Regions from separate parts of the Streptomyces sp. NPDC086766 genome, predicted to be linked through region 2. Evidence: riboswitches for the same ligand, from Rfam matches in the RefSeq annotation. Region 2 holds a riboswitch; each other region holds the start of a gene.
The links. Region 2 has a riboswitch for cyclic di-AMP ahead of ACIPM1_RS06305 (C40 family peptidase). Riboswitches for the same ligand answer to the same signal wherever they lie in the genome.
Positions count from the first base shown of each region.

Region 1 (7,588 bases), on a different contig from region 2:
TGCTCAACGCGCCGAGCCCCGCGGCCACGGCGTCGCTGCCGATCGGACGGGAGGTGGCGCGCCGGGCCCTGGCCGTGCTGGCGGCGGCGTGAGACGCCGCGGGGCTCGTGCGCCCAGGGCCGGGGGCCGGGCCGCCGGTGGCGTGCGCACCGTAAAATCGAGGCACTGTGTCGAACTCCCTGAACACCCCCGAAGCCCACCGGCCCGCCTCCGAGGGGCAGCCGCAGCACGCCCCCGGTGTGTCCGTCCGGCACACCCGGGCCAAGGGGGAGCCGCGCTTTCCCGACGGCCCGAAGGCCGATCCGGCCGGTTCGCACTTCGAGCGGCGGATCCGCAGCTTCCAGCCGCGGCGGAGCCGGGTCACCGCGGGGCAGGCGGACGCGCTCCAGCGGCTGTGGCCCTCCTGGGGGCTGGACATCGACGGGCAGCGGGTGATCGACCTCGCCGAGCTGTTCGGCAACACGAACCCGGTCGTGCTGGAGATCGGCTTCGGCATGGGAGAGGCGACCGCGCTGATGGCGGCCGCGGACCCGGACACCAACATCCTCGCCGTCGACGTGCACACGCCGGGTCAGGGCAACCTGCTCAACCTGGCCGACCAGAACGGACTGTCCAACGTCCGGGTGGGCAACGGCGACGCGATCATCCTGCTGCGGGAGATGCTCCGCCCCGACGCCCTCGACGGGCTGCGCGTGTACTTCCCCGACCCCTGGCCCAAGAAGCGGCACCACAAGCGGCGGCTGATCCAGCCGGAGTTCCTGACCCTGGCCGCCACCCGGCTGGGGCCCGGGGCGATCGTGCACTGCGCGACCGACTGGGAGCCGTACGCGGAGCAGATGCTCGAGGTGCTGACCGCGCACCCGGCCTTCGAGAACACCCAGGCCGAGGGCGGCTTCGCGCCGCGCCCCGGCTTCCGTCCGCTGACCCGTTTCGAGGGCCAGGGACTGGACAAGGGTCATGTGGTGAACGATCTTCTCTTCCGCCGCGTACCGCACTGAGACCGGCCTCCGCAGCACGTGCCGGAACAGCCTTCCGCCGAGCCTCCCGACCGCGCCTGACACGATGTGCCAGACCCCGTCGCGGGCGGCGTCCTCCCTCGTTAGGGTCAATGCCGTGGCCACCTGTCCCCCGTACCCGCCCCATCCCAGCGGACCCGTTCCCGGACCGGCCGGCGGCCGGCCGCGTCATGCGCACTGGTGGCAGAAGCGATGGGTGCGATACGGCGCGCCGGCCATGCTGCTCGCGCTGTCCGGGCTCGTCATCCTCGCGCTCGTACGCCAGCAGACCGGCACCGAGGGGTTCCTGGTCGGGCTGGGGCTCGCCGTCCTGCCCGTGCCGCTGCTCATAGCCGCCTTCCGCTGGCTGGACCGCGTCGAGCCCGGCCCGTGGCGGAACCTGCTGTTCGCCTTCGCCTGGGGCGCGTGCGCGGCCGCGCTGGTGGCCATCGTCGCGAACAGCTTCGCCACCCAGTGGATAGAGACGGCGACCGCCGACCCGACCCGGGCGGACACCCTCGGCGCGACGGTGATAGCGCCGATCGTGGAGGAGTCCGCGAAGGGCTCCGCCGTGCTGCTGCTCTTCCTCTTCCGCAGACGGGACTTCACCGGAATCGTCGACGGCGTCGTCCTGGCCGGGGTCACCGCCACCGGCTTCGCGTTCACCGAGAACATCCTCTACCTCGGCACCGCCTTCGGCACCGACCAGCTCACCGGCGGCCGGGGCATCGCCTCCGTCACCGCGGCGACCTTCTTCGTGCGGATCATCATGTCGCCGTTCGCGCACCCGCTGTTCACCGTGTGCACCGGCATCGGGTTCGGCGCCGCCGCCGCGCTCGCCGGGGACCGCCGGCGCGTACGGCGCATCCTGCTGCCGGTGAGCGGACTGCTGCTCGCGATGAGCATGCACGCGCTGTGGAACGGCTCCTCCACGTTCGGCACGTACGGCTTCCTCGCCGTCTACGCGGCCTTCATGGTGCCCGCGTTCGGGCTGCTGACCTGGATGGTCATCTGGACCCGGCAGCGGGAGCTGCGCACCGTGCGCGAGGAGCTGCCGGCGTACGCCGCCGCCGGGTGGCTGACCCCCGCCGAGCCGTTCGCGCTCGGCTCGATGCGGGCGCGCAGGCTGGCCCGGGAGCACGCTCGGCACCACCTCGGCAAGCCGGCCGGGCGGGCGGTCGCCCAGTACGAGGCGTACGCGACCTCGCTGGCGTTCCTGCGGCACCGGGGGCGCCGGGGCCGGGCCGGGGCCGACTTCGTCGTCCGGGAGCGGGAGCTGCTCGGCGAGCTGTGGGCGCGCCGCGAGGTGGCCCAGCCGGCGCTGGACCACGCGGCGCGCAGAACCGCCCCGCCGGTCCCGGTCGTCGCCCCGCCCTGGCCGGTGTACGGCGTCTACGGCCGGCCCGCGACCCCTGTCCCCCACGGTCCGGCGACGCCCTACCCCGCGTACAACCCGTACCGGACCTGACCGGTCCTTGGACGGGCCGGGCCGGCCGGGTACGGCGGGGTCGGTCACGGCGGGGTCGGTCGGGTACGGCGGGGTCGGTCGGGCAAGGGGACCGTCAGGCCGACGCCGAGGTCAGCGCCCGGGCCGTCGGCCCGACGCCGAGGTCAGCGTCCGGGCCGTCAGGCCGACGCCTCCGTCAGCCTGGCGAGGTCCTCCTCGGTCAGGGTCAGGTCCGCCACCTTCAGCAGGGCCGGGAGCTGCTCCGGGGTCCGGGCGGAGGCGATGGGCGCGATCACCGTGGGCTGGGCGGCGAGCCAGGCGAGGGCGACCGTGGCGACGGAGGCTTCGTGGGCCCGGGCGACCTCGTCGAGGGCGGCGAGGACACTGCGGCCGCGCTCGGTGAGCAGGTGCTTGGCCGCGCCCTCCGCCCGCGCGCTGTCCACCTCGGCGCCGGGCCGGTACTTGCCGGTGAGGAAACCGGAGGCGAGCGCGAAGTAGGGGACGGCGGCGAGACCGGCCCGCTCGGCGAGGTCCCGCAGCTCACCCTCGTAGGTGTCGCGCGAGACCAGGTTGTAGTGCGGCTGGAGCGCCACGTACCGGGCCAGGCCCTCCCGGTCGGAGAAGTCGAGGGAGTCCCGCAGGCGCTCGGCGGAGATGTTGGAGGCGGCGATGTGGCGCACCTTGCCCGCCTTCACCAGCTCGTCGAGCGCGCCGACGATCTCCTCGACCGGCACGTCCGGCTTGTCGAAGTGGGTGTAGTACAGGTCGATGTGGTCGGTGCCCAGGCGGCGCAGCGAGGCCTCGGCCGCGGCCTTGATGTTGGCGGCGGTCAGGCCCTGGTAGTCGGGGTGCTGGCTGACCTTGGTGGCGATGACGACGTCGGCGCGGTTGCCGCGTGCCCTCAGCCAGTCGCCGATGATCGTCTCGGACTCGCCGCCCCGGTTGCCCTCGGCCCACGCCGAGTAGGAGTCGGCGGTGTCGACGAAGTTGCCGCCGGCGGCCGTGTACGCGTCGAGGACGGCGAAGGACGCCTCCTCGTCCGCGGTCCAGCCGAAGACGTTGCCGCCGAGGGCGAGCGGGAAGACCTCGAGGTCGGACGAGCCCAGCTTGCGAAGAGAAGTCATGGAAGACATCAACAACCGCGCCGGAGCCGCCCATTCCGATCAGGGCGGCTCCGTGGGGAAAAGGTTGCGGGAACCCGGTGGGTCAGGGGGTGAGACCCTTGTCGCGCAGCCACGTCATCGGGTCGATGGCGGTGGCCTGGCCGTTGGGGTGGACCTCCAGGTGCAGGTGCGGCCCGGTGACGTTGCCGGTGGCGCCCACGCGGCCGATGACGTCGCCCGTGCTCACCTTCTGGCCGACGCTGACGCTGATCGAGGACTGGTGGCAGAACCACAGCTCGGTGCCGTCGTCGAGGGTGAGGACGGTGCGGTAGCCGTAGGCGCCGGCCCAGCCCGCCTCGGTGATGGTGCCGCTGTGGATCGCCTTGATCAGGGTTCCGGTGGGAGCGGCGAAGTCGAGGCCGGTGTGGTAGCCGGAGGACCACATGGAACCGGGCTGACCGAAGGTGCCGGTGAGCGTGTACGAGGAGGTCGGCAGCGTGTACTGCTTGGCCAGCTCGGCCAGGCGCTCGGCCTCGGCCTTCCGCTTGGCCTCCTCCTCCGCCTTCTTCTTCGCGGCGGCGGCCTTCGCCTCGGCCTCCTGCTGCGCCTTGGCGGCGGCCTCCTGGGCCTGCTTCGCGGCCGCGGCCTCGGCGGCCTCCTGGGCCTTGGTCTCGACCTGGGCCTGCTGCTGCTCGGCCTGCGCCATGATGCGGTTGCGCAGCGCCTCGCCCGCGTCGGAGGCGCTCTCGGTGGTCTCGGCGGTGCTCGTGCCGAGGGTGCTGAGCGCGGTCGCGGAGCCCTCGGGGGCCGCGGGGGCGTCGTCGAAGAGGGAGCCCACGGAGGGCAGGTCGGGCATGGAGATGGACACCGGCGGCTTGCCGGTGTGGGCGCTGGCCATGCCACCCGCGCCGACGGCGGCTATGACGCCGACACCGAGGACGGTGGAACTGCGGGCGAGCCCGCCGCCGCGCTGCTTGGCGACGCGGTGCCGGCCCCGCACCGGACGGACGGACTCCTCGGTGGGATTCCACTCCTCCCAGGGGCCCTCGTCGGTGCGGTAACTGCCGTAGCCGAAGGTCTCGGTGCGCTCACCGGGAACGAACGGGGCTTCGGGGGCGGGGCGGTTGGACGCCACTCGGGCGTGCTCCTTTCCTTCCGTCTCGCCTACCGGGTTAGCTGACGGGTTCGGAGCGGGAAGGTCTCCTACGCGCGTAAACCAGACGTGCGAGCACGGTGGTTGACGCCCGATTCACCCCAAGTTGGTGGTTCCCCGGTTCCCTTGCGGGATTCGGCGCGCGCGCACGGAGCCGTCGCTTGTGACGGCTGGGACGACCGCGCTGCGTTATCGGACGTTAATAGACGCGAGCCTCTGATTCCAAGTCGTTCGGCTTGATCATTAAACCTTTTTGGCCAGACGTTCGGGCCATGCGCGACGAAAATCGGGCGAGTTGACCCACCCTCCGCGGCACCGGTTTTTCTGATGGTATGTCACTTGTTATGCGCTCCGGCACGGATCGCTCACTCGGCGTGACGGCGACCGGAGCGGCGCCCGCATCACGGAGGAAACGGTGGGACGGGAAAACACTCAGGGCCGGGATCCTTGATCGGATTCCGGCCCTGAGCCTTCAGTAGCGGGGACAGGATTTGAACCTGCGACCTCTGGGTTATGAGCCCAGCGAGCTACCGAGCTGCTCCACCCCGCGTCGGTGAAACCAACTGTACCCCATCCTCGGGGCCGAATGCACACGCATGGAATCCGGCCGACCGCCCGCGCCCCTCCCGGGCCGGCGGCGCGGGCCCGCTCAGCCGGTCAGGTGCCGGTTCGGAGCCTTGGCCCGTTCCTCCAGCTCAGGGACGAGTACGGTCCGCGCGCCCCCGGCCGCGAGGATCCCGGACCCGTCGGCGCCCTCGACGAACGTGTCCGGTTCACGCCAGGCGGTGACCACCCGCCGTACGCCCGCGTCGAGGATCAGCCGGGCGCAGGGGCGGGGGCGGGAGGCACGCCGGGCGCACGGCTCCAGGCTGCTGTAGACGGTGGCGCCGGCCAGCCGGGGGTCCGCCGGGTCCACCTTGGCCAGCGCCGCCTCCTCCGCGTGGACGACGGGGTCGTCGCCCTCCCGCGAACGGCCCCTGGCGAGTTCGGTGCCGTCGGCGGCCACCACCACCGCGCCCACGCTGAACGCGGTCCGCGAGGGCGGGCAGAGCGCCGCCAGGTCGCACGCCAGCCGGAGCCAGTGCCGGTCCGCGGGCGAGGCGAGGGTCCCGGTGCCGGGAGCCGTCGGCTCGTAGCGCATGAGGACGACGTCCTCGATGGCCCGCGTCTCCACGAGCCGCAGCCGTCCGCCCTGGTAGACGCCCGGCCCGAACAGCCGCGGCGCCCGCGGGTCGCCCACGAGGAGCGGGGCGAGCACGAGCTGGAGCTCGTCCGCGAGGCTCTGCTGGAGCAGCTGGGTGTGCACGGTCCCGCCGCCTTCGACCATCAGCCGCCGCACCCCGCGCACGTCGTGCAGGTGCTCGAGCAGCCGCCGCCAGTCGAGTGCGGCGCCCAGCGATACGACGTCGGCGGCGAGGCCGGCCCCGCGCAGCCGCTCGGCGCCCCGGTCGGTCGTGTAGACGGCCTTCTCGCCGCCCGTGTGCCAGAACCGCGCGGCCGGGTCCAGCTCGCCGGCCGCGCTGACCGTCACCTTCAGCGGGTACTCCGGCTTGCCGGCGGCGACCCGTGCGGCCCGCCGCTCGGGCGAGTTGACCAGCAGCCGCGGATTGTCGGCGCGGATGGTGCCCGCGCCGACGAGGATCGCGTCGACGGAGGCCCGCACCTCGTCCACCCGGTCGAAGTCGGCGGGGCTGGAGAGCAGCAGGCGCTCGGGGCCGGTGTCGTCCAGGTAGCCGTCGAGGGAGACGGCGGCGGACAGCAGGACGTACGGACGGGGCATCGGCGCGCGCTCTCTCTGCGGGAACGGAACTGCGTGAGCCGCCGGGGAAGTTGCCGCGGAAACGCCTGAGGCCCCGCCACGGAGTCCTCCGGGGCGGGGCCTCTCTCGTAGGCCCTGTGGGACTCGAACCCACAACCAATGGATTAAAAGTCCACTGCTCTGCCAATTGAGCTAAGGGCCCAGGCGATGTTGCCTACCCGAGCATAGCCGGAGCAGGCCGCCTGTCCGATCGGGTATCGGGGGTGCCGGGCCGGAAGTGTGCCGTCAGGGTGTCCGGATGGCCGGTCGGGAGAGTGCCGTGCGGGTGTCGGGGGCCGGTCCGGCGTGTGCCGTGCGGGTGTCGGGGGCCGGTCCGGCGTGTGCCGTGCGGGCGGCGGGCGGGTGGGCTCGGCTCAGGGGTCGGCCGGTTCGGGGGCGCCGGTGCGTGCGGCCTCGCGGGCGAGGGTGCGCTCGTGGGTGGGGTTGAGGAACCAGTGGCGCGCGGAGGCGAGCCACCAGGTCGCGGCGAAGCCGAGGACCACCAGGACGGCGACCGGCGCGTAGTTGAACGTCTCCCAGGTCACCGGGGAGACCTGCGGCAGCATGAACAGGACGGTGATCACGCCGACCCAGGTCACCGACACCACCCCGATCACCTGCGACCAGCGGCCCAGGTGCCAGGGCCCGCGCTCGAAGGCCGCGCCCTTGCGCACCCGCAGCAGGGTCGGCACGACGTAGGCGATGTAGAGGCCGATCACCGCGATCGAGGTGACCGCCGCGTAGGCCGTGACGTTGATCAGGTACGGCAGGCCGAGGACCAGCGCGCCGAGCGCCGCCAGCCAGACCGCCGCGACCGGGGTGCGGGTGCGCGGGCTGACGGTGTGCCACACGTGGGAGAAGGGCAGCGCGCCGTCACGGGAGAAGGCGTAGATCATGCGGCTGTTGGCCGTCACCGACGCCATGCCGCAGAACAGCTGCGCCCCGATCACCACGAGCAGCAGCAGCTTGCCCGCGGTCGCGCCGAGGGCGTCCAGCAGGATCTGGGCGGGCGGCGCGCCGGTCGGCGACGCGAGCTCCTTGTCGTAGGACTGGATGGCGAAGGTGAAGCCGAGCAGCAGGACGAACCCGGCC
Region 1 is NZ_JBIVBI010000031.1:7,748-15,335, reverse strand. It holds gene lhgO (L-2-hydroxyglutarate oxidase) at 1-92, shown strand, start outside; gene trmB (tRNA (guanosine(46)-N7)-methyltransferase TrmB) at 168-998, shown strand; gene ACIPM1_RS32095 (PrsW family intramembrane metalloprotease) at 1,114-2,463, shown strand; gene ACIPM1_RS32090 (aldo/keto reductase) at 2,622-3,566, opposite strand; gene ACIPM1_RS32085 (M23 family metallopeptidase) at 3,649-4,680, opposite strand; cyclic di-AMP (ydaO/yuaA leader) riboswitch at 4,692-4,849, opposite strand; tRNA gene ACIPM1_RS32080 (tRNA-Met) at 5,175-5,248, opposite strand; gene ACIPM1_RS32075 (dihydrofolate reductase family protein) at 5,348-6,478, opposite strand; tRNA gene ACIPM1_RS32070 (tRNA-Lys) at 6,587-6,659, opposite strand; gene ACIPM1_RS32065 (amino acid permease) at 6,871-7,588, opposite strand, start outside.
Region 1: linked by a shared signal. The riboswitch ahead of ACIPM1_RS32085 (M23 family metallopeptidase) and the one ahead of ACIPM1_RS06305 (C40 family peptidase) in region 2 are both predicted to bind cyclic di-AMP.

Region 2 (7,588 bases):
CCGTGCGCACCTTGGTGTTGGTGTGCTGGGAGACGTCCCGCAGGACCTGCCAGGCGTCCTCGGGCGCGATCCGGCCGAGGGTCACCACGGCGCCGATGGCCTGGTCGATGACGGCACGCGAGGTCAGGGCGCACGTCAGCTGGGCGACCTCCTCGCGCAGCAGCTCGTTCTCCCGCGCCAGGGCGGAGACGGACAGCCGCGGGCGGGGGTGCCGCCGGGAAATCTCGGAGAACGCCATGGCAGTCCTCTGGGGGGTCGAGAGGCCGTGCCCCCAGCTTCCCGCAGGAGCGCGCCGCGCACGACCCGACACCCGCCCGCCGGGCCGGCGCCCCCACAGACTTACGTACGTCCTGTACATTTTTTACAGACAGCAGCTCTGCCGGCCACCGCCTGTCGCATGGAGGGGTACGTCATGATCCGACCGTCCGCCCGCTACGTCCTGCCGGAGTTCACCGAGCACACCAGTGCCGGCCGGCGGACCCTGGATCCGTACTCCAAGCTGCTCGAGGAGCGGATCGTCCTCCTCGGCACCCCGGTCGACGACACCTCTGCGAACGACGTGGCGGCGCAGTTCGTCCACCTCGAACACCAGTCCCCCGACCGGGACATCTCGCTGTACCTCAACTCCCCCGGCGGCTCGTTCACCGCGGCGACGGCCGTCTACGACACGATGCGCTTCGTGACCTGCGACGTGGAGACGATCTGCCTGGGCCAGGTCGCCTCGTCCGCCGCGCTGCTGCTGGCGGCGGGCACCCCGGGCAAGCGGTACGCGCTGCCGGGCGCGCGCGTGGTCCTCGACCAGCCCGTGCTGCCCGAGCCGATGGAGGGTCAGGCGTCCGACCTGGCCGTCCGGGCCGAGGAGCTGCTGCGGATCCGGGCCCGTCTGGAGGAGCTGCTCGCACGGCACACCGGACGGACGCCCGAGCAGGTGCGCGCGGACCTCGAACGGACGACCATCCTCGACGCCCGGGACGCGCTGGAGTACGGGCTGGTGGACCGGATCGTCGAGAGCCGCAAGGGTCCCGCCGCCGCGCCGGACGCGAGGTGAGCCGCCGGTGCTGCCTCCCGAGCTGCCGCCGCTGCCCGCGCTGACGCGCGCGGAGGCCGAGCTGATCGACCGTTACCTGGACGCCGTCGATCTGCTGGGCCGCGTCAACCCCGCCCGCCACGAGGGCACCTATCGGGCCCTGAGAGCCGCTCAGGCGCTCGTCCGCAAGGCGATCGAGCTGCGCGACGCCCTCGCGCTGATGCACGAGCGGGGCGAGACGGAACTGCACGCGGACACCCTGGCGCGGGCGCTGCGCGTGCTGGACGGCGAGCGGCGCACGTCCCGGGTCACGCTGCCGCCGGACTGACCCGGCGGGCGCCGCCGCGCTCCGCCGGCCGCCATGTCCGCGCTCCGCACCGGACGTTGGCGACAGGCCCGAAACGAGCCGAACGGGTTACCGCCCAACGGCGTAAGCGTCGCTGCTTTTTCCGGGCCCCACGAGTTGCGCGACACGCGCGCCCGGTTGGCGGAACGAGCCCTTCCGGTGCTGGTCCGGGGGTCGTCAGGGGGTGAGACATTCATTCGATCGTGTGGGTGTCCACCCGAACGGGTGAGTGGTGAGTAACAACACAAATCCCCGGTTCCGTTGGGATTTTCGGACATGAGTAGGTGAAGATCCCTGTCTGACGACAAGCCCCCGCCACACCGGCGGGGCGGTCCGGGCGGACGCCGAGTCCTGCCGCCGCCCGGATGACCGGTCGACAGAAGTGCATCGGCAGGAGTGGAGGACCCAGGCACGACGGGTCGCCGGAACGGTCACACCATGGCCGGGCCGAGCAGCCCTTGGGGTGAAGCCGCGGCAACGCGGCCGGGCTACTTCGCCAGCCCGAATCCGACAGGTCATCCTTCACAGGCGGTTGACGAAGGGTTGCGCATGACTGCGCTCAATCGTGTCCCGTCGCTGATGGCCCGGGCCGGCACCGCCTCGGCGCTGACCATCGCCGCCGTGGGCGGCTCCATCGTGGTCCCGGGTGTCGCCACCGACGCCGCTGCCGCCACGACGGCGACGAAGGCCCTCCAGGTCGCGGCCTCCAAGAAGGGCGCCCCCTACAAGTGGGGCGCGTCGGGCCCGCGGAGGTTCGACTGCTCGGGGCTGACGCTCTACTCGTTCAAGAAGGCGGGCAAGAAGCTGCCCCGCACCGCCTCCCAGCAGTACAACAAGACCCACCACATCTCCGCGAGGAGCCGCCGGGCCGGGGACCTGGTGTTCTTCCACTCGGGCTCGAACGTGTACCACGTCGGCATCTACGCGGGTCACAACAAGATCTGGCACGCACCGAAGTCCGGGGACGTGGTGAGGCTGGAGAAGATCTGGACGAAGAGCGTCTGGTACGGGCGGGTCAGCTGACCCTCTGGACACGGTGACGGCGCCCCGGGCGCCGTCACCACCCACCGGGGCGCCCGGCGCCCCGGCTCCGCCACGGGCCGCGCCGGCTCCTCCGCACGGTGTCCGCGGACCCTGCCGGGCCCAGCCCCGCAAGTCCCCCGGTGGGCCCGCTCCGTCAGGCCCCGCAGGACGCCGCCCTACGGCTCCTGCTGACCGGCGGCCGGGACCGGCCCCGGACGGACCCGCGCCGTCCACGGAAGCTCGACGCAGACGGTCTTGCCGCCCTCGCGGGTGCGCCGCACCGTCAGACTGCCACCGCACTCGACGGTGAGCCACCGGATGATCACCATGCCCCGGCCGTTGTCCTGTTGGACGGCGGCCGGCAGCCGTTTCGGGAGCCGCGGGTGGCTGTCGGTGACCCCGATGCGCAACTGCTCCTCGCGGGCGAGCACCAGGTCCACCGTGAAGGTGGGCGACTGCCCGAGCGTGTGCTGAACGGCGTTGGTGGCGAGTTCGGACACCATGAGACGGACGGTGTCTGCGGTCTCCGAGTCCGACGACAGACCCCACTCCGCCAGGGTGCCCACCACGAAGGCGCGGGCCGCGGCGACCGAGGCCGGATCGCTCGGCAGAGTGACGGATGCTTCCAGATGGTCTGCCATGGCGACGTCGTCCCTTTCCCACGGGACCGCAGTCCGACACGGAGCGGATGGTTCGAGTACGGTCCCGGACTGGTGCTTCGTCGTCAGACTGCCATTACCGCGTCGTTCGCGGTGGCGATCCACCAGGATATGCATATATCTGTCGCTCGAAGCGGTGAACTCTGCCACGGCAGAGCGTATTTGGGCGGCCCGGAGGGAGTAGGTGGGAGCGCATGCAGAACGGTCCCGCGGTGCGCCGTCGGAAACTGGGCGCCGAACTGCGCGCGCTGCGCACCGGTGCGGGTCTCACCAGCGGTGAGGCGGCCCGGATGGTGGGCTGGCACCAGTCGAAGGTCAGCCGGATCGAGACCGGCGCCAGCGGGGTCAAACCGGCCGACGTGCGGTTGCTCCTGGACGCGTACGCCGTCGCGGACGCCCAGCTGCGCGAGCTGCTGATGGCGCTGGCCGGGTCGGAGGACCGCGGCGGCAGGCATCACTGGTGGCACGCGTACCGCGGGGTACTCCCGTCCACCTACCGGGACTTCATCAGCCTGGAGTCCCAGGCGAGCGGGATGCGCACCCTGGAGACCTCGGTCGTCCCCGGACTGCTCCAGACCCCCGAGTACGCCCGCGCGGTGACCCGCGCCGCCGTCGAGGGGCTCGACGACGAGCGGCTGGACGCGCTGGTGGAGGTGCGGCTGGCCCGGCAGGACGTGCTGCGCGCCCGGCCGCCGCTGGAACTGGCGGCGGTACTGGACGAGGCCGTGCTGCGCCGGGAGGTCGGAGGGCCCGAGGTGATGGCGCGGCAGCTGAACCGGCTGGTGGAGGCGGCGCGGTTGCCCCAAGTACGGCTCCAGGTACTGCCGTTCGGCGCCGGCGCGCACATCGGCATCACCGGACCTTTCGTTATCTTCTCGTTCCTGAGCACTTCTGATCTAGATGTGGTTGTTCTCGACCACCTGACGAGTAGCCTCTATCTCGAACGGAAAGAAGACCTAGAGGCCTACACCGAGGCCTTCAACACCCTTCGGATCCACGCCCTTTCCCCCGAGGACTCGTTGGATTTCATCGCCGCGATGGGTGAGGGCGCATAACAGCGCTGGGAGGCATCATGTCCGCTCTGCCTCGGAACGTCCCCTCCAGTACCGATCTGCACGGCGTGCGATGGCTGCGCAGCAGCTACAGCACGGGAGCGAACAACTGCGTCGAGACGGCCACGCCGCGCTCCGGCCCCGAAGCCGGAGTGCTCGCCGTGCGCGACTCGAAGGACCCGGCCGGGCCCGCGCTGCTCTTCTCCCCCGAGAGCTGGGCGGGGTTCCTCACCGCGCTGCGGTGACGGCCCCCGGTACACCCCCGACGTAGACCCCGTACCCCCGAACCGACTGACCACATCCGCATCGCGCGAGAAACGGCCGTGTCACGCCGACTCATGGTCGCGTCTCTCCGATCACCCGAACAGCGCGTTCGATCTGCGCCGCGGAGAGGTCCGCGCGGGCGGTCAGCCTGAGCCGTGAGATGCCGTCGGGCACGGAAGGAGGACGGAAGCAGCCCACGGCCAGGCCCGCCGCCCGGCAGTCGGCCGCCCACTGCACGGCCGCCTCCGGGGAGGGCGCCCTTACGGAGACGACCGCGGCGTCCGGACGCACCGCCCGATGGCCCTCGGCGGTCAGGCGGGCGTGCAGCTCGGCCGCCACCGCACGCGCCCGCGCCGCCCGCTCCGGCTCCCGGCGCAGCAGCCGCAGCGCCGCCAGGGCGCCACCCACCGCCGCGGGGGCGAGCCCGGTGTCGAAGATGAACGTGCGCGCCGCGTTGACCAGATGCTCGATCACCCGGGCGGGCCCGAGCACGGCGCCGCCCTGGCTGCCGAGCGACTTGGACAGCGTGACCGTCACGACCACGTCGCCGTCGCCCGCGAGTCCCCCCGCGTGCGCGGCGCCGCGCCCACCGGCTCCGAGCACGCCCAGGCCGTGCGCGTCGTCGACGACCAGCCCGGCGCCGTGCTCCCGGCAGGCCGCGGCGAGCCCGGCCAGCGGGGCCGCGTCGCCGTCGACCGAGAAGACGGTGTCCGACACGACCACCGCGGGCCCGTCGTGCGTGCCCAGGGCCTTGCGCACGGCCTCCGGGTCGGCGTGCTCCACGACCTGTGTGGTGCCGCGGGCCAGCCGGCAGCCGTCGATCAGCGAGGCGTGGTTGCCCGCGTCGGAGACGATCAGCGAGCCGTGCGGGGCGAGCGCGGTGACCGCGGCGAGGTTGGCGGCGTACCCGGAGGAGAAGACCAGCGCCGCCTCGAAGCCGCAGAAGTCGGCCAGTTCCCGTTCGAGTTCGGTGTGCAGCTCGGTGGTGCCGGTGACCAGCCGCGAGCCGGTGGCGCCGCCGCCCCAGACACGGGCCGCGGCCGCCGCCCCCTCCGTGACCTCCCGGTGGTGCGCCAGCCCAAGGTAGTCGTTGCTCGCGAGGTCCAGCAGCGTCGACTCGGCCGGACGGGGCCGCAGGGTCCGGACGAGTCCGGCGCGGCGGCGCGCCCGGGCCTGCTCGTCGATCCAGCCGAACGCCATGGGTCCTCCGGGGCTTTTGTAGGCAGTGGACAGACCCTAGCGGCACGGCCGACACCCCATGGTGTGGCAATACCCACACGTCGATCCGTCTCTGTTGTGCAAACTCTCCTTGGCCCCGGGCACTCCCGTAGGACAGGATCGGCTCTCATGGACCTGCTGAACACGCTGGTGGACAAGGGGCTTCGGCGCGAGCTGCCGACCCGCGAGGAAGCTCTGGCCGTGCTGGCCACCTCCGACGACGACCTGCTCGATGTGGTGGCCGCGGCCGGAAAGGTACGCCGCCACTGGTTCGGCCGACGGGTGAAACTCAACTATCTCGTCAACCTCAAGTCCGGCCTGTGCCCCGAGGACTGCTCCTACTGCTCCCAGCGGCTCGGTTCCAAGGCGGACATCCTCAAGTACACCTGGCTCAAGCCGGACGAGGCGTCCCAGGCCGCCGCCGCCGGGCTGGCCGGGGGCGCCAAGCGGGTCTGCCTCGTGGCGAGCGGGCGCGGCCCGACGGACCGGGACGTGGACCGGGTCTCCCAGACCATCAAGGCCATCAAGGACCAGAACGAGGGCGTCGAGGTGTGCGCCTGCCTCGGCCTGCTCTCCGACGGCCAGGCCGAGCGGCTGCGCGAGGCCGGCGCCGACGCCTACAACCACAACCTCAACACCTCCGAGGCGACGTACGGCGACATCACCACCACCCACACCTACGCCGACCGGGTGGACACGGTGCAGAAGGCGCACGCGGCCGGGCTGTCCGCATGCTCCGGTCTGATCGCCGGCATGGGCGAGAGCGACGAGGACCTCGTCGACGTGGTCTTCTCGCTGCGCGCACTGGACCCGGACTCCGTTCCGGTGAACTTCCTGATCCCGTTCGAGGGCACCCCGCTCGCCCAGGAGTGGAACCTCAGCCCGCAGCGCTGCCTGCGGATCCTGGCCATGACGCGGTTCGTCTGCCCGGACGTGGAGGTGCGCATCGCGGGCGGCCGCGAGGTCCATCTGCGCAGCATGCAGCCGCTGGCCCTGCACCTGGCCAACTCCATCTTCCTCGGCGACTACCTCACCAGCGAGGGCCAGGCGGGCAAGGCCGACCTGGAGATGATCGCGGACGCCGGATTCGAGGTGGAGGGCGCCGAGCAGGTCACGCTGCCGGAGCACCGCGCGACGGCCGGCGGCGGCTGCGGCTCGCACGAGGGCGCGGGCGCGGGCTGCGGTGCGCACGCGGGTGCCGGGCACGAGTCCGGCGAGGGCGTGGACGCGGGCGCGGGCTGCGGGCCCCGGGAAGGCGCCGGATGCGGTTCGCACGAGGGCGCCGGGTGCGGCTCCCACGAGGGCGGCGGGGTCTGCGGTTCCGCGCCGGCGCCGGCCGCCGGTGAGCCGCGCACCGACCTGGTCGCCGTACGCCGCCGCGGGGCCGGAACGGACCTCGCGCCCAATGCCTGATCCGTCCGGCCTGCGCGTGCCCGACCTGCTGGAGCTGGACCGGCGGCACGTGTGGCATCCGTACGGTCCGATGCCCGGCCGCCAGGAGCCCCTGGTCGTGGAGTCGGCGAGCGGGGTGCGGCTGACGCTCGCCGACGGCGCGGGCGAACTGGTCGACGGCATGTCGTCGTGGTGGTCCGCGATCCACGGCTACAACCACCCGGTGCTCAACGAGGCGGCCCGCGGTCAGTTGGCGCGGATGAGTCATGTGATGTTCGGCGGGCTCACCCACGAGCCCGCCGTCCGGCTCGCGAAGCTCCTTGTCGACATGTCGCCGGAGGGGCTCGAGCACGTCTTCCTCGCCGACTCCGGTTCGGTGTCGGTCGAGGTGGCGGCCAAGATGTGCCTGCAGTACTGGCGCTCGCTCGGCCGCCCGGACAAGCGGCGGCTGCTCACCTGGCGGGGCGGCTACCACGGCGACACCTGGCAGCCGATGTCCGTGTGCGACCCCGAGGGCGGGATGCACGAGCTGTGGACCGGGGTGCTGCCGCGTCAGGTGTTCGCGGACGCGCCCCCGGCCGGCTACGAGGAGGCCTACGCAGCCCAT
Region 2 is NZ_JBIVBI010000003.1:105,466-113,053, reverse strand. It holds gene ACIPM1_RS06320 (ANTAR domain-containing protein) at 1-238, opposite strand, end outside; gene ACIPM1_RS06315 (ATP-dependent Clp protease proteolytic subunit) at 413-1,048, shown strand; gene ACIPM1_RS06310 (hypothetical protein) at 1,056-1,355, shown strand; cyclic di-AMP (ydaO/yuaA leader) riboswitch at 1,738-1,919, shown strand; gene ACIPM1_RS06305 (C40 family peptidase) at 1,923-2,396, shown strand; gene ACIPM1_RS06300 (ATP-binding protein) at 2,573-3,037, opposite strand; gene ACIPM1_RS06295 (helix-turn-helix domain-containing protein) at 3,250-4,110, shown strand; gene ACIPM1_RS06290 (DUF397 domain-containing protein) at 4,128-4,352, shown strand; gene ACIPM1_RS06285 (8-amino-7-oxononanoate synthase) at 4,444-5,571, opposite strand; gene bioB (biotin synthase BioB) at 5,719-7,002, shown strand; gene ACIPM1_RS06275 (adenosylmethionine--8-amino-7-oxononanoate transaminase) at 6,995-7,588, shown strand, end outside.

Region 3 (7,588 bases), on a different contig from region 2:
ATGCGGGCGGGGTGCTATGGGCGGGCCGCGTATATCCGCAGGCGGCCCGGGAGCGCCCGGGCGTCCCGCGGTGCCGCCGAGGTGTCCCCCTTGGTGGCCTCCCCCGGTGTGCGGGGGTGACGGGGCCGCTGATTAGGCTCCGGCCTCATGGACGTACTCATCCATTTCTTCGTCGGCCTCCACATCGTCGGCATCGCCGCGCTGCTCGGCGGTTTCCTCACCCAGGTGAAGGCGATGGGCCGGGGCACCGCTCGGTTCGTGCCCGGAATGCTGCACGGCGCGCTGACCATGCTGGTCACCGGCGCCGTCCTGGTCGGCCTCAACCAGGCCGACGGCCACCACGTCGACAACATCAAGATCGGCGTGAAGCTGGCGCTGCTGGTCGTGATCCTCGGCCTGGTCTATGTGAAGCGGGACGAGGAGAAGGTGGACAAGAGCCTGTTCGGCCTGGTCGGCCTGCTGACCACCGTCAACATCTTCATCGCGGTGCTGTGGACCTGAGCGGTGGCAGTTCTTCGGATCCGCGGGGCGGCCGCTCTCCGGATCCGGGCGGCCGGCTTCCCCGCGTCCTCGCGGGCGCCGGTCAGCGCGCGGCCCGCAGCTCGGCCCGCGCGTCCCTGACGGCGCCCGTCCCGACGGCCAGCCACGCCGCCACCGCGACCCACAGCAGCAGCTCGCCGGGGACCTCCAGCGAGGGCACGCCGACCACGGCGGCGACGGACAGCGTCGCCGCCGCCGTCATGCCCAGGGGGAACACGGTCGCCCAGCGGCGCACGTCGTAGCGCAGGCGCGGCCAGGCGAGTTCGGCGGCGAGCAGGACGCCGTACAGGAACAGGTCGAGCATCAGCAGCGCGACGGTGACGGTGCGCAGGACACCGCCGTCGTCCTTGTCCCACAGGTACATCCCCGACCCGGCCGCGGCCATCAGCTGCGTCCCGGCCAGCGCCGAGATCGCCGCCGCGCCACTCGCGATCCACTGGTCCCCGGCCCCCTCGATCACCTGGACCGGGTCGAACCGGGCGACCGCGAACACGTAGAGCGCCAGCCCGAGCCAGAACAGCACCAGCGACGCGTGCGCCAGCCAGGCCGACGCCTGCGCCCCGGCCACGGTCGCGCCCAGCACGGCCAGCCCCTCGGTGGCCACACAGCCCAGGAACACCGCCCCGGGCATCCGGCGCCCGGCCCTGCGCAGCACCCGCAGCAGCAGCCCCGGCCACAGCACGACGGACAGCGCGAGGAGCGCCTCGGCCAGGATCCGCGCGCCCAGCTCCGAGAAGCGGGTCCCCAGCACGGTGGTGGCGGCCACGGCCGTCAGCGCGCCCGGCGTCCCCGCCTCCGCGAGCCACTCCGACCGCTCGCGCACCAGACGCAGCAGGAAGCCGGCCGCCAGCCCCAGCCAGGCGGCGCACGCCAGGACCAGGGCGATCCAGGACAGCGCCTCGTGGCCCGTCGTGTGCAGGCCGGCCGACAGGATGCCGGTCGCCATGACGGCGGACCCGGCCGTCGACGGACGGTGCACCCACCAGGCGCCGAAGGAAGAGGTGCGGGGCATGGCCCGATGCTAAGGATCTTCGCGCGCCGCACACGCGGGGCACGCGCGCGGGCGCACGCGAAAGGGTGCGGGCGGGACGGCGCGCGCTGAAGGGCGAAGGGCGGCGGCCGCACGAGTGCGGGGCGGGGACTGCGCGGTGCATGCGCCGTCCCCGCCCCGCCTCCAGGGCTGCCGTGGGGCCTCAGGCGGGCCGCACCACGCTGTGGATCGCGGACTCGCCGTCGTAGTAGATCGACTCCTCGCGCACGTACGCGCCGGGCTTCGGGGCGTGGATCATCATGCCGTTGCCGATGTAGACACCGACGTGGCTGATGTCGTCGTAGAAGAAGACCAGGTCACCCGGCTGCGCCTGGGAGAGCGACACCGTCGTCCCCGCGTTCACCTGGTCGTAGGTGGTGCGCGGGAGGGTGACGCCGGCGGCCTTCCAGGCGGCCTGGGTGAGGCCCGAGCAGTCGTAGGAGTCGGGGCCCGTCGCGCCCCAGACGTACGGCTTGCCGATCTGGGCGCGGGCGAAGGCGAGCGCCTTGTCGGCCTGGGTGGCGTACGACGTGCCGGACGTCGAGGAGCCCGAGGTGTCCGTCGAGCCGGTGGAACCGGTGGAACCGGAGGAGTCCGACGTGCCGGAGCCCGAGGAGGCGGCCTGCTGCTGGGCGGCGGCCTGCTCCGCGGCCTGCTGCTTCGCCAGCTCCGCCGCCTTGCGCGCGGCCTCCTCCTGCTTCTGCTTCTCGATCGCCGCCAGCCGCGCCTTCTCCTCGGCGTTCAGCTTCGACAGCAGTTCGCGGGCGTCGGCGAGCTTCTTCTGAACGGTGGCCTTGGCCGTCCTGATGTCGCGCTGCGACTCGGTCAGCGTCTCCAGGCTCCGGGTCGCCTCCCGCCGCTTCTCCATGGTCGCGGACTGCTGGGTGACGTAGTCGTCGACCATGCCCTTCTGCCGGTCGGTGAGCCGTCCCATCAGATGCGACTGGTCGAAGTAGTCCTGCGGGGTGTCCGCGAGCAGGAAGGTGGCGGTGCTGGAGGCGGAGGCGCCGGTGCGGTACTGGGCGGCGGCGAACGAGCCCAGCTCCTCGCGCGCCTTGTTGAGCCGGTCGGTGCGCTTGGCGACGTCGTCGAGGAGCGAGGCCACCCGCGTGCGCTGCTTGCCGGTCTTCTCCTTGGCGTCGTTGTACTTCTCCGTGGCCGACTCCGCCTGGCGGTACAGGTCGTCGACCTTCTTCTCGACCTCTTCGATGCTCGGTCTGCTGTCCGGGGCGGGGGCGGCCTCGGCCGTCTGGGAGAGCAGGGCCACGGAGGTGAGGGCGGCCGTGGCCAGGGCCGGCGTGCGTATGCCTGCTACGCCCGGACCGGCGGGGCGGGACTTGCGGTGCGACGCCAAGGGAGGCGACTCCTTCCATCGTCCGCCTACCGGGTTAGCTGTCGGGTTCGGGCGGGTGGTTCGGAAGGGTTGCCCTACGGTCCGCGCCCGCTGGGCGGCACGGACCGATTCACCCCAAGGTCGGTGTGGGTCCCCGGCTCCGGATCGCCTGGCGGCGGGACCGGACTCGGCGGAGGCCGCGCGGCCCGGCGTCGTTCGCCGGTGAGGTCGTGCGGCCTGACGGCACGCTAGCCAACTCGTGTGGCTCCTGTGAAGGTTGATGCGCGATATGCCCGATACATTTTCGTGACCTCGCATCACTTGTGCGGTGGACGTGACGGGGTCGCTCCGCAGCGTAGCCCTCGTGAGGGGGCGGGGCGGGGCGGTACGGGGGGCGGGGCGCGGCGGGGCGGTGCGGCCCGCCGGGTGCCGGGATCGTGTGATGTTCCGCGGGCGGCCCCGGGTTGTCGGTGGGGCGCCCTAGACTCGTAGAGCGATGAGCAGCCTCTTTGACGACAGCTTCCTGGCGGACCTCCAGGCCCCTCGCGGCCACGAGGAGGAGCCCCCGCCGCCGCCCGAGGACGATCACGCTCCGGAACCGGTTCCGGGCGATCTGTTCGGCGGGAAGTTCGACCTGCCGCCGGACCGGGACACCCACTACCGCGACGGCGCGCCGCGCCCGGCGGTGGACCCGGCCGCCCTCCTGGAGGGGCTGAACGAGAACCAGCGCGCGGCGGTCGTCCACTCCGGCACCCCCCTGCTCATCGTCGCCGGCGCCGGCTCCGGCAAGACCCGCGTGCTCACCCACCGCATCGCCCACCTCCTCGGCGAGCGGGGCGTCCACCCCGGCCAGATCCTCGCGATCACCTTCACCAACAAGGCCGCCGGCGAGATGAAGGAGCGCGTCGAGCAGCTCGTCGGCCCGCGCGCCCACGCGATGTGGGTCATGACCTTCCACAGCGCCTGCGTCCGCATCCTGCGCCGCGAGAGCAAGAAGCTGGGCTTCACCTCCTCCTTCTCGATCTACGACGCCGCCGACTCCAAGCGCCTGATGGCCCTGGTCTGCCGCGACCTGGACCTCGACCCCAAGCGCTATCCGCCGAAGTCCTTCAGCGCCAAGATCAGCAACCTCAAGAACGAGCTGATCGACGAGGAGGACTTCGCCGCCCAGGCCACCGACGGTTTCGAGAAGACCCTCGCCCAGGCCTACGCCCTGTACCAGTCGCGGCTGCGCGAGGCCAACGCCCTCGACTTCGACGACCTGATCATGACGACGGTCAACCTGCTCCGCGCCTTCCCCGACGTCGCCGAGCACTACCGCCGCCGCTTCCGGCACGTCCTCGTCGACGAGTACCAGGACACCAACCACGCCCAGTACGCCCTCGTGCGGGAGCTCGTCGGCACCTCCGAGCACCCCGTGGACGTCCCGCCGAGCCAGGACGACCTGCCCCCGGCCGAGCTGTGCGTGGTCGGTGACGCCGACCAGTCGATCTACGCCTTCCGCGGCGCGACCATCCGCAACATCCTCCAGTTCGAGGAGGACTACCCGGACGCGACCACGATCCTGCTGGAGCAGAACTACCGCTCCACCCAGACCATCCTGAGCGCCGCCAACGCGGTCATCGAGCGCAACGAGTCGCGCCGCCCGAAGAACCTGTGGACCAACGCCGGCTCCGGCGCCCGCATCACCGGCTACGTCGCCGACACCGAGCACGACGAGGCGCAGTTCGTCGCCGAGGAGATAGACCGGCTGACGGACGCGGGAGACGCGAAGGCCGGCGACGTCGCCGTCTTCTACCGCACCAACGCCCAGTCCCGTGTCTTCGAAGAGGTCTTCATCCGCGTCGGCCTGCCCTACAAGGTCGTCGGCGGTGTCCGCTTCTACGAGCGCAAGGAGGTCCGGGACGTCCTCGCCTACCTGCGCGTCCTGGCCAACCCCGAGGACTCGGTGCCGCTGCGCCGCATCCTCAACGTGCCCAAGCGCGGCATCGGCGACCGCGCCGAGGCGATGATCGACGCCCTCTCCCAGCGCGAGAAGATCAGCTTCCCGCAGGCGCTGCGCCGCGTCGACGAGGCGTACGGCATGGCCGCGCGCTCCACCAACGCCGTCAAGCGGTTCAACACGCTGATGGAGGACCTGCGGACGATCGTCGAGTCCGGCGCGGGACCGGCGACCGTCCTGGAGGCCGTCCTCGAGCGCACCGGCTACCTGGCCGAGTTGCAGGCCTCCACCGACCCGCAGGACGAGACCCGCATCGAGAACCTCCAGGAACTCGCCGCCGTTGCGCTGGAGTTCGAGCAGGAGCGCGGGGAGGGCGAGGCCGCCACCCTGTCCGACTTCCTGGAGCAGGTCGCCCTGGTCGCCGACTCCGACCAGATCCCCGACGAGGAGGACGGCGACGGCGTCATCACGCTGATGACCCTGCACACCGCCAAGGGCCTGGAGTTCCCGGTGGTGTTCCTGACCGGCATGGAGGACGGCGTCTTCCCGCACATGCGCTCCCTCGGCCAGACCAAGGAGCTGGAGGAGGAGCGGCGTCTGGCGTACGTCGGCATCACCCGCGCCCGGGAGCGGCTGTACCTGACCCGCTCGGCGATGCGCAGCGCCTGGGGCCAGCCCTCGTACAACCCGCCCTCCCGGTTCCTGGAGGAGATCCCGGCCATGCACGTGGACTGGAAGCGGACGGGTGCCACGGCGCCGGTGTCCTCCGGTCCGGCGTCGGGCCTGGCCGCCTCCCTGTCGTCCTCCCGCTCGCGCTCGTCGGCCTCCGGCGCGTCGGGCTTCGCCACCCGCCGGACCTCCGAGAAGCCGGTGGTCTCGCTCGCGGTCGGCGACCGGGTCACGCACGACCAGTTCGGGCTCGGCACCGTCGTCGCGGTCAAGGGGACGGGCGGGAACGCCGAGGCGACGATCGACTTCGGCGACACCAAGCCGAAGCGGCTGCTGCTGCGGTACGCGCCGGTGGAGAAGCTCTGAGAGCGGGCCCCGCGCCTGATCGGACCGGGTCGTGCCCGCACCTGATCAGGGCGGGGGGCCGGCTTGCCCGATCAGGTGGGTGGTGCCGCCTGTCCACTGGATCTGGCGGGTAGTGCTGGCTGCTCGCCGGATCAGGCGGGGTGGTGCTGCCTGTCCGCGGGATCAGGCGGGGTGGTGGTGCTGCCTGTTCGCCGGATCAGGCCGGGTCGAGGCCGTGGCTGCGCAGCCACGGCAGCGGGTCGACCGCCGCGCCGCCGCCCGGACGCACCTCGAAGTGCAGGTGCGGGCCGGTGGAGTTGCCGGAGTTGCCCGAGTACGCGATCGGCGTGCCGGCCTTCACCACCGTGCCGGAGGGAACCCGGTAGCTGGAGAGGTGGCAGTACCACGTCTCCGTGCCGTCCTTCGCGGTCAGGATCAGCATGTTGCCGTAGGCGCTGTTCCACTGCGTGCGGACCGTGCCGTCGGTCGCCGCCATCACCGTGGTCCCGTACGCGACCGGGAAGTCGATGCCGGTGTGCACGGACATCCAGTTCACGCCCGCCTGGCCGAAATAGGCGCTGAGCCCTTTCTGCAGCACCGGGAGCACGAACTTGGGGCGCAGCCGTTCCTTGCGGGCCGCCTCCTCCGCCGCCTTCTTCGCCTCGGCCACCTGCTGCGCCTTGAGGTCGATGCGCTCCTGCGTACGGCTGGCCCGGTCGGCGAAGTCGTCGGCGCCGGCGGACAGGCTCTGCAACTGGGTGTCGAGCTTGTTGTTGGCGGTGGACGGCTGCACCGAGTGCGCGTCGGAGGCGGAGGCCGTGGTCTCCGTGCTGTCGTCGGTCAGTCCGCCGACGGAGGCGGCGGCGATCCCGGCGACCCCCATCACACAGACCGAGGGCACCGCCACCGTCAGCAGCGCGGAGCGCTTGGCCGGCGTGCGGCGCCGAGAACGGCCCGCGGTACGGGTGGCCGCGCGCGGGGCCGGAGCGACCTCTTCCTGGTCGTCGAGCAGCGGGCCCACGGGCGGCAGTGCGCCGGTGGTGCCCAACTCGTCCTCCGAGGTGGAGGGTTCGTCGTAGGCGACCTGGTCGAAGGTGGCGGTGGCCGGTGCGTCGGTGACCCCGTCGAAGCCGTCGGCCGCCGGTGCGTCCGCGGTGGTACCGGCGGTGTTCCACTGGGTGGCGTCGTACGCGCCGGTGTCGAAGGTCTGCGTGCCCCAGTCCCAGTGAGTCGCCCCGTTCGGAGCTGCCCCGTCCAGGGCGGTGCCGAGGCCGGTCTGGACGGTCTGGTCGGGCTGGTGGGTGCCGGGCTGGAGCCAGGCGTTCGCGTCCCACTGGCCGGAGGCGTCGGAGAGGGCGTCGACGGGGGTGCTCTGCGGCGGCACGGCGGTCAGCGGCTGGTGGCCGACCGTCCAGGCGCTGGTGTCGTAGGCACCGGTCTCGTAGGCGCCGGTGTCGTAGGCCGCGTGGGGCTGGGCCGCGTACGCGTCGTAGTGCTGGGTCTGGTGGCTGCCCGTGCCCCAGTGGGCCGTGTCGTACGTACCCGTGGAGTGGCCGCCGTCCGAGAGGTCGCCGAAGAGGGGGTCGGACGCGAAGCCGGCCGTGCCGTGCGCGAGGTGCGTACCGGTGTGGAGACCGGGGGCGTCGTAGTCGCCGTACGGGGTGAAGTCGCCCTGGACGGCGTCCGGTCCGCCGTACGACGCGTACGGCGCCGAGGCGGCATCGGAGGC
Region 3 is NZ_JBIVBI010000002.1:70,078-77,665, forward strand. It holds gene ACIPM1_RS03465 (hypothetical protein) at 148-501, shown strand; gene ACIPM1_RS03470 (tellurite resistance/C4-dicarboxylate transporter family protein) at 584-1,552, opposite strand; gene ACIPM1_RS03475 (NlpC/P60 family protein) at 1,734-2,924, opposite strand; cyclic di-AMP (ydaO/yuaA leader) riboswitch at 2,932-3,091, opposite strand; gene pcrA (DNA helicase PcrA) at 3,400-5,880, shown strand; gene ACIPM1_RS03485 (M23 family metallopeptidase) at 6,077-7,588, opposite strand, start outside.
Region 3: linked by a shared signal. The riboswitch ahead of ACIPM1_RS03475 (NlpC/P60 family protein) and the one ahead of ACIPM1_RS06305 (C40 family peptidase) in region 2 are both predicted to bind cyclic di-AMP.

Region 4 (7,588 bases), on a different contig from region 2:
GACCGCGCGACTGACAGCGCGGACCAGGACCCGGCACCTGCCGCTGCGCCGGGGGTTCCGAGGGGCCGTCGGCGCCGCCTGCGGGGGGTGGCGAGGCGACGGTTCGCGGCACCCGCGGAGCGTGCGCGGCGCGGCGGCCCGCTCCCGCTTCCGGGCCGCCCTTTCGTTCTCGCTCTCGGCGTACGGCCTCCGGGAACTTCGCCAGGCGTCCGCGCGCTTGCATACAGTGGCAGGACGGCAGGAAAACGGCGGTTTCGACGACCGCCACCGCGATCGAAGGGACGTACATGCCCAAGGGTCACACGGCCACAGCCGAGGCAGGCTCCGGCGGCCTGACAGCGACCGAGCACCGTTTGGCCAACGGCCTGCGCGTGGTGCTCTCCGAGGACCACCTGACCCCGGTCGCGGCGGTGTGCCTCTGGTACGACGTCGGCTCCCGCCACGAGGTCAAGGGACGTACCGGTCTGGCTCACCTTTTCGAGCACTTGATGTTCCAGGGCTCCGCGCAGGTCAAGGGCAACGGCCACTTCGAGCTGGTGCAGGGCGCGGGCGGCTCGCTGAACGGCACCACCAGCTTCGAGCGCACCAACTACTTCGAGACCATGCCCGCCCACCAGCTGGAGCTCGCCCTCTGGCTGGAGGCCGACCGCATGGGCTCGCTGCTCGCCGCCCTCGACGAGGAGTCGATGGAGAACCAGCGGGACGTCGTCAAGAACGAGCGCCGCCAGCGCTACGACAACGTTCCGTACGGCACCGCGTTCGAGAGGCTCACCGCGCTCGCCTACCCGGAGGGCCACCCGTACCACCACACGCCCATCGGCTCGATGGCCGATCTGGACGCGGCCACCCTGGAGGACGCGCGCGCGTTCTTCCGCACGTACTACGCGCCCAACAACGCCGTCCTGTCCGTGGTGGGCGACATCGACCCCGAGCGGACGCTCGCCTGGATCGAGAAGTACTTCGGCTCCATCGCCTCGCACGACGGCAAGCCGCAGCCCCGCGACGGCTCCCTGCCCGAGGTCATCGGCGAGCAGCTGCGCGAGGTCGTCGAGGAGGAGGTCCCGGCGCGGGCGCTGATGGCCGCCTACCGGCTCCCGCACGACGGCACGCGCGCGTGCGACGCGGCGGACCTGGCCCTGACCGTCCTGGGCGGCGGCGAGTCCTCCCGCCTCTACAACCGGCTGGTGCGCCGGGACCGTACGGCCGTCGCGGCCGGGTTCGGCCTGCTGCGGCTGTCCGGCGCGCCCTCCCTGGGCTGGCTGGACGTGAAGACCTCCGGTGACGTCGAGGTCCCGGTCATCGAGGCCGCCATCGACGAGGAGCTCGCCCGGTTCGCCGAGGAGGGCCCGACGGCCGAGGAGATGGAGCGCGCCCAGGCCCAGCTGGAGCGCGAGTGGCTGGACCGGCTCGGCACCGTCGCGGGCCGCGCCGACGAACTGTGCCGCTACGCCGTCCTGTTCGGCGACCCGCAGCTCGCGCTCACCGCCGTGCACCGTGTCCTGGAGATCACGCCCGAGGAGGTCCAGGAGGTCGCCAAGGCCCGCCTGCGCTCCGACAACCGCGCGGTGCTCGTCTACGAGCCGGTCGCGGCCGAGACCGAGACCGAGGGCGCGGACGCCGCGGCCACCGACGACACCGAGGAGGCGGCGAAGTGACCGAGCTCGCCACGATGGAGTTCCACCCCCGGCCGCAGGCGGGCGAGGCCAGGCCGTGGGCGTTCCCGGCGCCCGAGCGGGGGACGCTGGACAACGGTCTGACGGTGCTGCGCTGCCACCGCCCCGGCCAGCAGGTCGTCGCCGTCGAGGTGCTGCTGGACGCGCCCCTGGAGGCGGAGCCGGCCGGCGTGGACGGCGTCGGCACGATCATGGCGCGCGCCTTCTCCGAGGGCACCGACAAGCACTCCGCCGAGGAGTTCGCCGCCGAGCTGGAGCGCGCCGGCGCCACCCTCGACGCGCACGCCGACCACCCCGGCGTCCGCTTGACCTTGGAGGTCCCGGCGTCGCGCCTGGCCAAGGGGCTCGGCCTGCTGTCCGACGCGCTGCGGGCCCCCGCCTTCGCCGAGAGCGAGGTCGAGCGGCTGGTGCGCAACCGGCTCGACGAGATCCCGCACGAGCTGGCGAACCCGTCCCGCCGCGCCGCCAAGGAGCTCTCCAAGGAGCTGTTCCCGGCCTCCTCGCGCATGTCGCGCCCGCGCCAGGGCACCGAGGAGACGGTCCGGGCCATCGACTCGGCGGCGGTCCGCGCCTTCTACGACCGCCACGTCCGCCCCGCGACGGCCACCACCGTGGTCGTCGGCGACCTCACCGGCATCGACCTCGACGCGCTGCTCGGCGAGACCCTGGGCGCGTGGACCGGCTCGCAGGCCAAGCCCCGTCCCGTGCCGCCGGTCACCGCCGACGACACCGGCCGCGTGGTGATCGTGGACCGCCCGGGCGCCGTCCAGACGCAGTTGCTCATCGGCCGGGTCGGCCCCGACCGGCACGACCGCGTGTGGCCCGCCCAGGTGCTCGGCACCTACTGCCTCGGCGGCACCCTCACCTCCCGTCTGGACCGCGTCCTGCGCGAGGAGAAGGGCTACACCTACGGCGTGCGGGCGTTCGGCCAGGTGCTGCGCTCCGCTCCCGACGGCTCGGGCGCCTCGATGCTCGCGATCAGCGGCTCCGTCGACACCCCGAACACCGGCCCGGCGCTGGGGGACCTGTTCACGGTGCTGCGCAAGCTCGCCGCCGACGGCCTGACCGACGCCGAGCGGGACGTCGCCGTGCAGAACCTGGTCGGCGTGGCACCGCTCAAGTACGAGACGGCGGCGGCCGTGGCGGGCACGCTGGCCGACCAGGTCGAGCAGCACCTCCCCGACGACTACCAGGCGACGCTGTACCAGCAGCTCGCGGCGACCGGCACGGTGGAGGCCACGGCGGCGGTCGTCAACGCCTTCCCGGTGGACCGCCTGGTGACCGTCCTCGTCGGTGACGCGGCGCGGATCAAGGAGCCGGTCGAGGCCCTCGGCATCGGTCAAGTCGGCGTGGTGGCAGCCGAGTAGGCGGTCGCGGCGCCCACCGTCCGCGCGGGTACGCGCCCACCCGCGCGGACGGTGGGCGAGCGGTACGCGTGAGGGAGCCCCGGTGGCCGAAGTGTCACCGGGGCTCCCTGATGTCCGAATTGAGGGAGAGGCTGCCTTTCTGCCCTGTGTCCTGCGCTACAAAACCCACCATTCGTTTGGGATTTGAAAGCGGGCCCGTTTAGCGTCGGTCCGGCTGTCCGTCAGGCAACGCGCCGCGCCCGCGGCACCGGACAGTCATCGCCGAGTCCCCGTACGGCGCGAGCCAGGGGAGCCGGGGACCCACCGTCCCTGGGGTGAATCGGACGCCCGCGCGTGCCGCGAGGGAGTCCGTAGGAGACCTTCCTGCTCCGAACCCGTCAGCTAACCCGGTAGGCGAGAAGGAAGGAAAGGAACAACGTCTGCATGGCGTTCACCCGCGCCACCGGGAAGCACCGTCGTCCCGGCCGGATGCACCGCACCACGGCACGCGCCGTGGGCGTAGCCGCCCTCACCACCACCGGCGTCCTCGGCACCCTCTCCGCCGCCCCGGCCCTGGCCGCCGAGACGCCCGCTCCCGAGGACACCGGCCTCACCCCGGTCATCACCATCGGTGACTCCGTCGCCGAGAAGATCGACGCCCAGGCCGTCGCCCAGCACCGGGCCGCCGCCCAGAAGCAGGCCGAGGAGGCCGCGCGCGAGAAGGCCGCCGAGCAGGCGCGGAAGGCTCGCGAGGCGGCGCGTGAGGCCAAGGAGCGCGCGGCCCGCGCGGCCGAGCGCAAGCGCCTCAACACCTTCGTGGCGCCCGTCTCCGGCTCCTACGTCTCCACCGGGTACAAGACCGGCGGCACCCTGTGGTCGTCCGGCTCCCACACCGGCATCGACTTCCACGCCTCCAGCGGCACCTCCGTCCACGCGGTCGGCATGGGCACCGTCGTGAACACGGGCTGGGGCGGGGCGTACGGCAACCAGGTCGTGATCAAGATGGCCGACGGCATGTACACCATGTACGGCCACCTGTCGTCCATCGGCGTCTCGGTGGGCCAGAAGGTCGTGCCGGGCCAGCAGATCGGGCTCTCCGGCGCCACCGGCAACGTCACCGGACCGCACCTGCACTTCGAGGCCCGCACCACCCCGGAGTACGGCTCCGACATCGACCCCGTCGCCTACCTCCGCAAGCACGGCGTCGACGTCTGACGTGCCACCGGCGCCGACCGCCTCCCGCACATCCGAAGCCCCGGCTCCCGCAGCCGGGGCTTTCGGCGTTTCGGATGCCCCGCTGTCCAAAAAAACTCCATGGAATCCGGCCCGCCGTCGGAAATTCCGGCTCATTGCAATAGAGTCACGGAACGGCGTCCATCGTCGGCGTTTCACGGGGATTAAGGCGGAGGTCGGTCATGCGTATTCCGGCGCACTCGGTGTGCACGGCGATCCGGGACGACATCGTCGCAGGCGTCCATGAGCGCGGCAGCCGGCTCACCGAGGAAGTTCTCGCACGCCGCTACGGCGTCTCGCGCGTCCCCGTGCGCGAGGCCCTGCGCACCCTGGAGGCCGAGGGTTTCGTGGTGACCCGGCGGCACGCGGGCGCGTGTGTGGCCGAGCCGACCGAGCAGGAGGCGGCGGACCTGCTGGAGATGCGGATGCTCCTGGAGCCGCTCGGCGCCGCCCGCGCGGCCCAGCGCCGTACCGAGGCCCATCTGAAGGTCCTGCGCGGCCTGGTCAGACTGGGCCAGGAGCGGGCCCGCAGGGGCAGCAGCGAGGACCTGCGCTCCCTGGGCGGCTGGTTCCACGAGACGCTCGCCCAGGCCTCCGGCAGCCCCGCGCTGACCTCGATGCTGACCCAGCTGCGGCACAAGATCTCCTGGATGTACACGGTCGCGGCGCCGGCCGACCCGGTGGAGTCCTGGGTGGAGCACGGCGCCATCGTGGACGCGGTCGCGCGGGGCGACGGCGAGCGGGCCCGGACGGTCACCGCCGTGCACACCGAGCGGGCGACGGCCGCGCACCGGCTGCGTGCGCCCGGCGGCGCGCCCCGCGCCGACCGTGTGAGGACTTCGCAACATCCCGTAAACACGTCGGGCCCGCGGCATTAACACGAGCACCGTATACAAAGAAGAGATATTCGGTCGAGGTGTATTTCGGCTGCCCTTTTCAGTGGCGCCGGGAATTTCCGTTCGGGGTGCCCCGAGGGGTGCGCGCCGTCCCCGGGACAATGTGCGGGCCCATTCCGTCGGACCCGGCGAAACACCGGGCGGGCCCGCCGGAGCGAAAGAGGCCGCGCCGCCCGGAAAGGGCGACACGGCCTCCTGTGCGCGGCGACGCGGTCAGACCGTCTCGGGGAGCTCCTCGAGCCCCTCGGAGACCAGCTTGGCCAGCCGGTCGAGCGCGATCTCCGCGCCCTCGGCGTCGGAAACCAGGACGACCTCCTCGCCGCCCTGGGCGCCGAGGCCGAGGACGGCCAGCATGGAGGCGGCGTTGACGGGGGCGCCGTCGGCCTTGGCGATCGTCACGGGGACCCCTGCGGCCGCGGCGGCCCGGACGAAGATGGAAGCGGGGCGGGCGTGGAGGCCCTCGGCCCAGCCGACGTTGACGCGGCGCTCAGCCATGTGATGCTGCCCTTCAGGTGTTCAGGGTTGTCTAGACCAGTTTCCCATACGGTGCGGCACCCTCCCGGAGCGGTCCGGTGTTCCGTGCCCGGGAGGGCGTCGGTCCGCGGCCTCGGCCCGACATGTGCCTTCCACAGACTGCCTCGCGGCGCTGCCGTTGCGCCAGGGCGCGCCGTGGGGACCGGACCCGGCCGGCCCGGTCCGCACTGATCCGGAAGCAAGGCCCTGCCCGTACTCTGGGGCCCATGCAGAGCTCGTCGGACCGGCACGTGTACCCCGCCCACTGGGAGGCCGACGTGGTGCTGCGCGACGGCGGCACCGCACGGATCCGCCCGATCACCGTCGACGACGCCGACCGCCTGGTCAGCTTCTACGAGCAGGTGTCGGACGAGTCGAAGTACTACCGCTTCTTCGCGCCCTACCCGCGCCTGTCCGCGAAGGACGTCCGCCGCTTCACGCACCACGACTTCGTGGACCGGGTGGGCCTCGCGGCCACGGTGGGCGGCGAGTTCATCGCCACCGTGCGCTACGACCGCATCGGCGCCGACGGCATGGCCGCGACCGGTCCCTCCGACGAGGCCGAGGTGGCCTTCCTCGTGCAGGACGCGCACCAGGGGCGCGGGGTCGCCTCCGCCCTCCTGGAGCACATCGCCGCCGTCGCGCGCGAGCGCGGCATCCGGCGCTTCACCGCCGAGGTGCTGCCCGCCAACAACAAGATGATCAAGGTGTTCACGGACGCCGGCTACACGCAGAAGCGCAGCTTCGAGGACGGCGTCGTCCACCTGGAGTTCGGCATCGAGCCGACGGACCGCTCGCTGGCGGTGCAGCGCGCCCGGGAGCAGCGCGCCGAGGCCCGGTCGGTACGGCGCCTGCTGGCGCCCGGCTCGGTCGCCGTCGTCGGAGTCGGCCGCACCCCCGGCGGCGTGGGCCGCAGCATCCTCGGCAACATCCGCGACGCCGGATTCACCGGCCGCCTGTACGCCGTGAACAGCGCCTTCGCCGAGGACCTGCGGGAGATCGACGGGGTGCCCGCGCACCGCTCGGTGCGGGAGATCGACTCCCCGGTCGACGTCGCGATCGTCGCCGTGCCCGCCGACCACGTCCCCGGGGTCGTCACCGAGTGCGGCGAGCACGGCGTCCAGGGGCTCGTCGTGGTCTCCGCCGGATACGCGGAGAGCGGCCCCGACGGACGCGAGCGCCAGCGAGCCCTCGTGCGGCACGCGCGCGCGTACGGCATGAGGATCATCGGGCCCAACGCCTTCGGCGTCATCAACACCTCGCCCGGCGTCCGGCTGAACGCCTCCCTCGCGCCCCGGATGCCCCGGCCCGGCCGCATCGGGCTGTTCGCGCAGTCCGGCGCCATCGGCATCGCGCTGCTGTCCCGGCTGCACCGGCGCGGCGGGGGCGTCACCGGCGTCACGGGCGTGTCGACGTTCGTGTCGTCCGGCAACCGGGCCGACGTCTCGGGCAACGATGTCCTGCAGTACTGGTACGACGACCCCGACACCGACGTCGCCCTGATGTACCTGGAGTCCATCGGCAACCCGCGCAAGTTCACCCGGCTCGCCCGCCGCACCGCCGCGGCGAAGCCGCTGGTCGTCGTCCAGGGCTCGGGCAGCGGCCCGCAGGGGCACACCGTACGGGCGACGCGGCTGCCGCACGCCACGGTGTCCGCGCTGCTCCGGCAGGCCGGGGTGATCCGCGTCGACACGATCACCGAACTGGTCGACACGGGCCTGCTGCTCGCCCGGCAGCCGCTGCCCGCCGGGGCGCGCGTGGCGATCCTCGGCAACTCCGAGTCGCTCGGCGTGCTGACGTACGACCGCTGCCTCGCCGAGGGGCTGCGCCCGCAGCGTCCCGTGGACCTGACGACGGCGGCCTCGGCGGAGGACTTCCGCGCGGCGCTGGCCCGGGTGCTCGCCGACGACACCTGCGACGCGGTGGT
Region 4 is NZ_JBIVBI010000014.1:112,395-119,982, forward strand. It holds gene ACIPM1_RS24680 (M16 family metallopeptidase) at 288-1,655, shown strand; gene ACIPM1_RS24685 (M16 family metallopeptidase) at 1,652-3,040, shown strand; cyclic di-AMP (ydaO/yuaA leader) riboswitch at 3,290-3,450, shown strand; gene ACIPM1_RS24690 (M23 family metallopeptidase) at 3,464-4,234, shown strand; gene ACIPM1_RS24695 (GntR family transcriptional regulator) at 4,435-5,130, shown strand; gene ACIPM1_RS24700 (HPr family phosphocarrier protein) at 5,362-5,643, opposite strand; gene ACIPM1_RS24705 (GNAT family N-acetyltransferase) at 5,889-7,588, shown strand, end outside.
Region 4: linked by a shared signal. The riboswitch ahead of ACIPM1_RS24690 (M23 family metallopeptidase) and the one ahead of ACIPM1_RS06305 (C40 family peptidase) in region 2 are both predicted to bind cyclic di-AMP.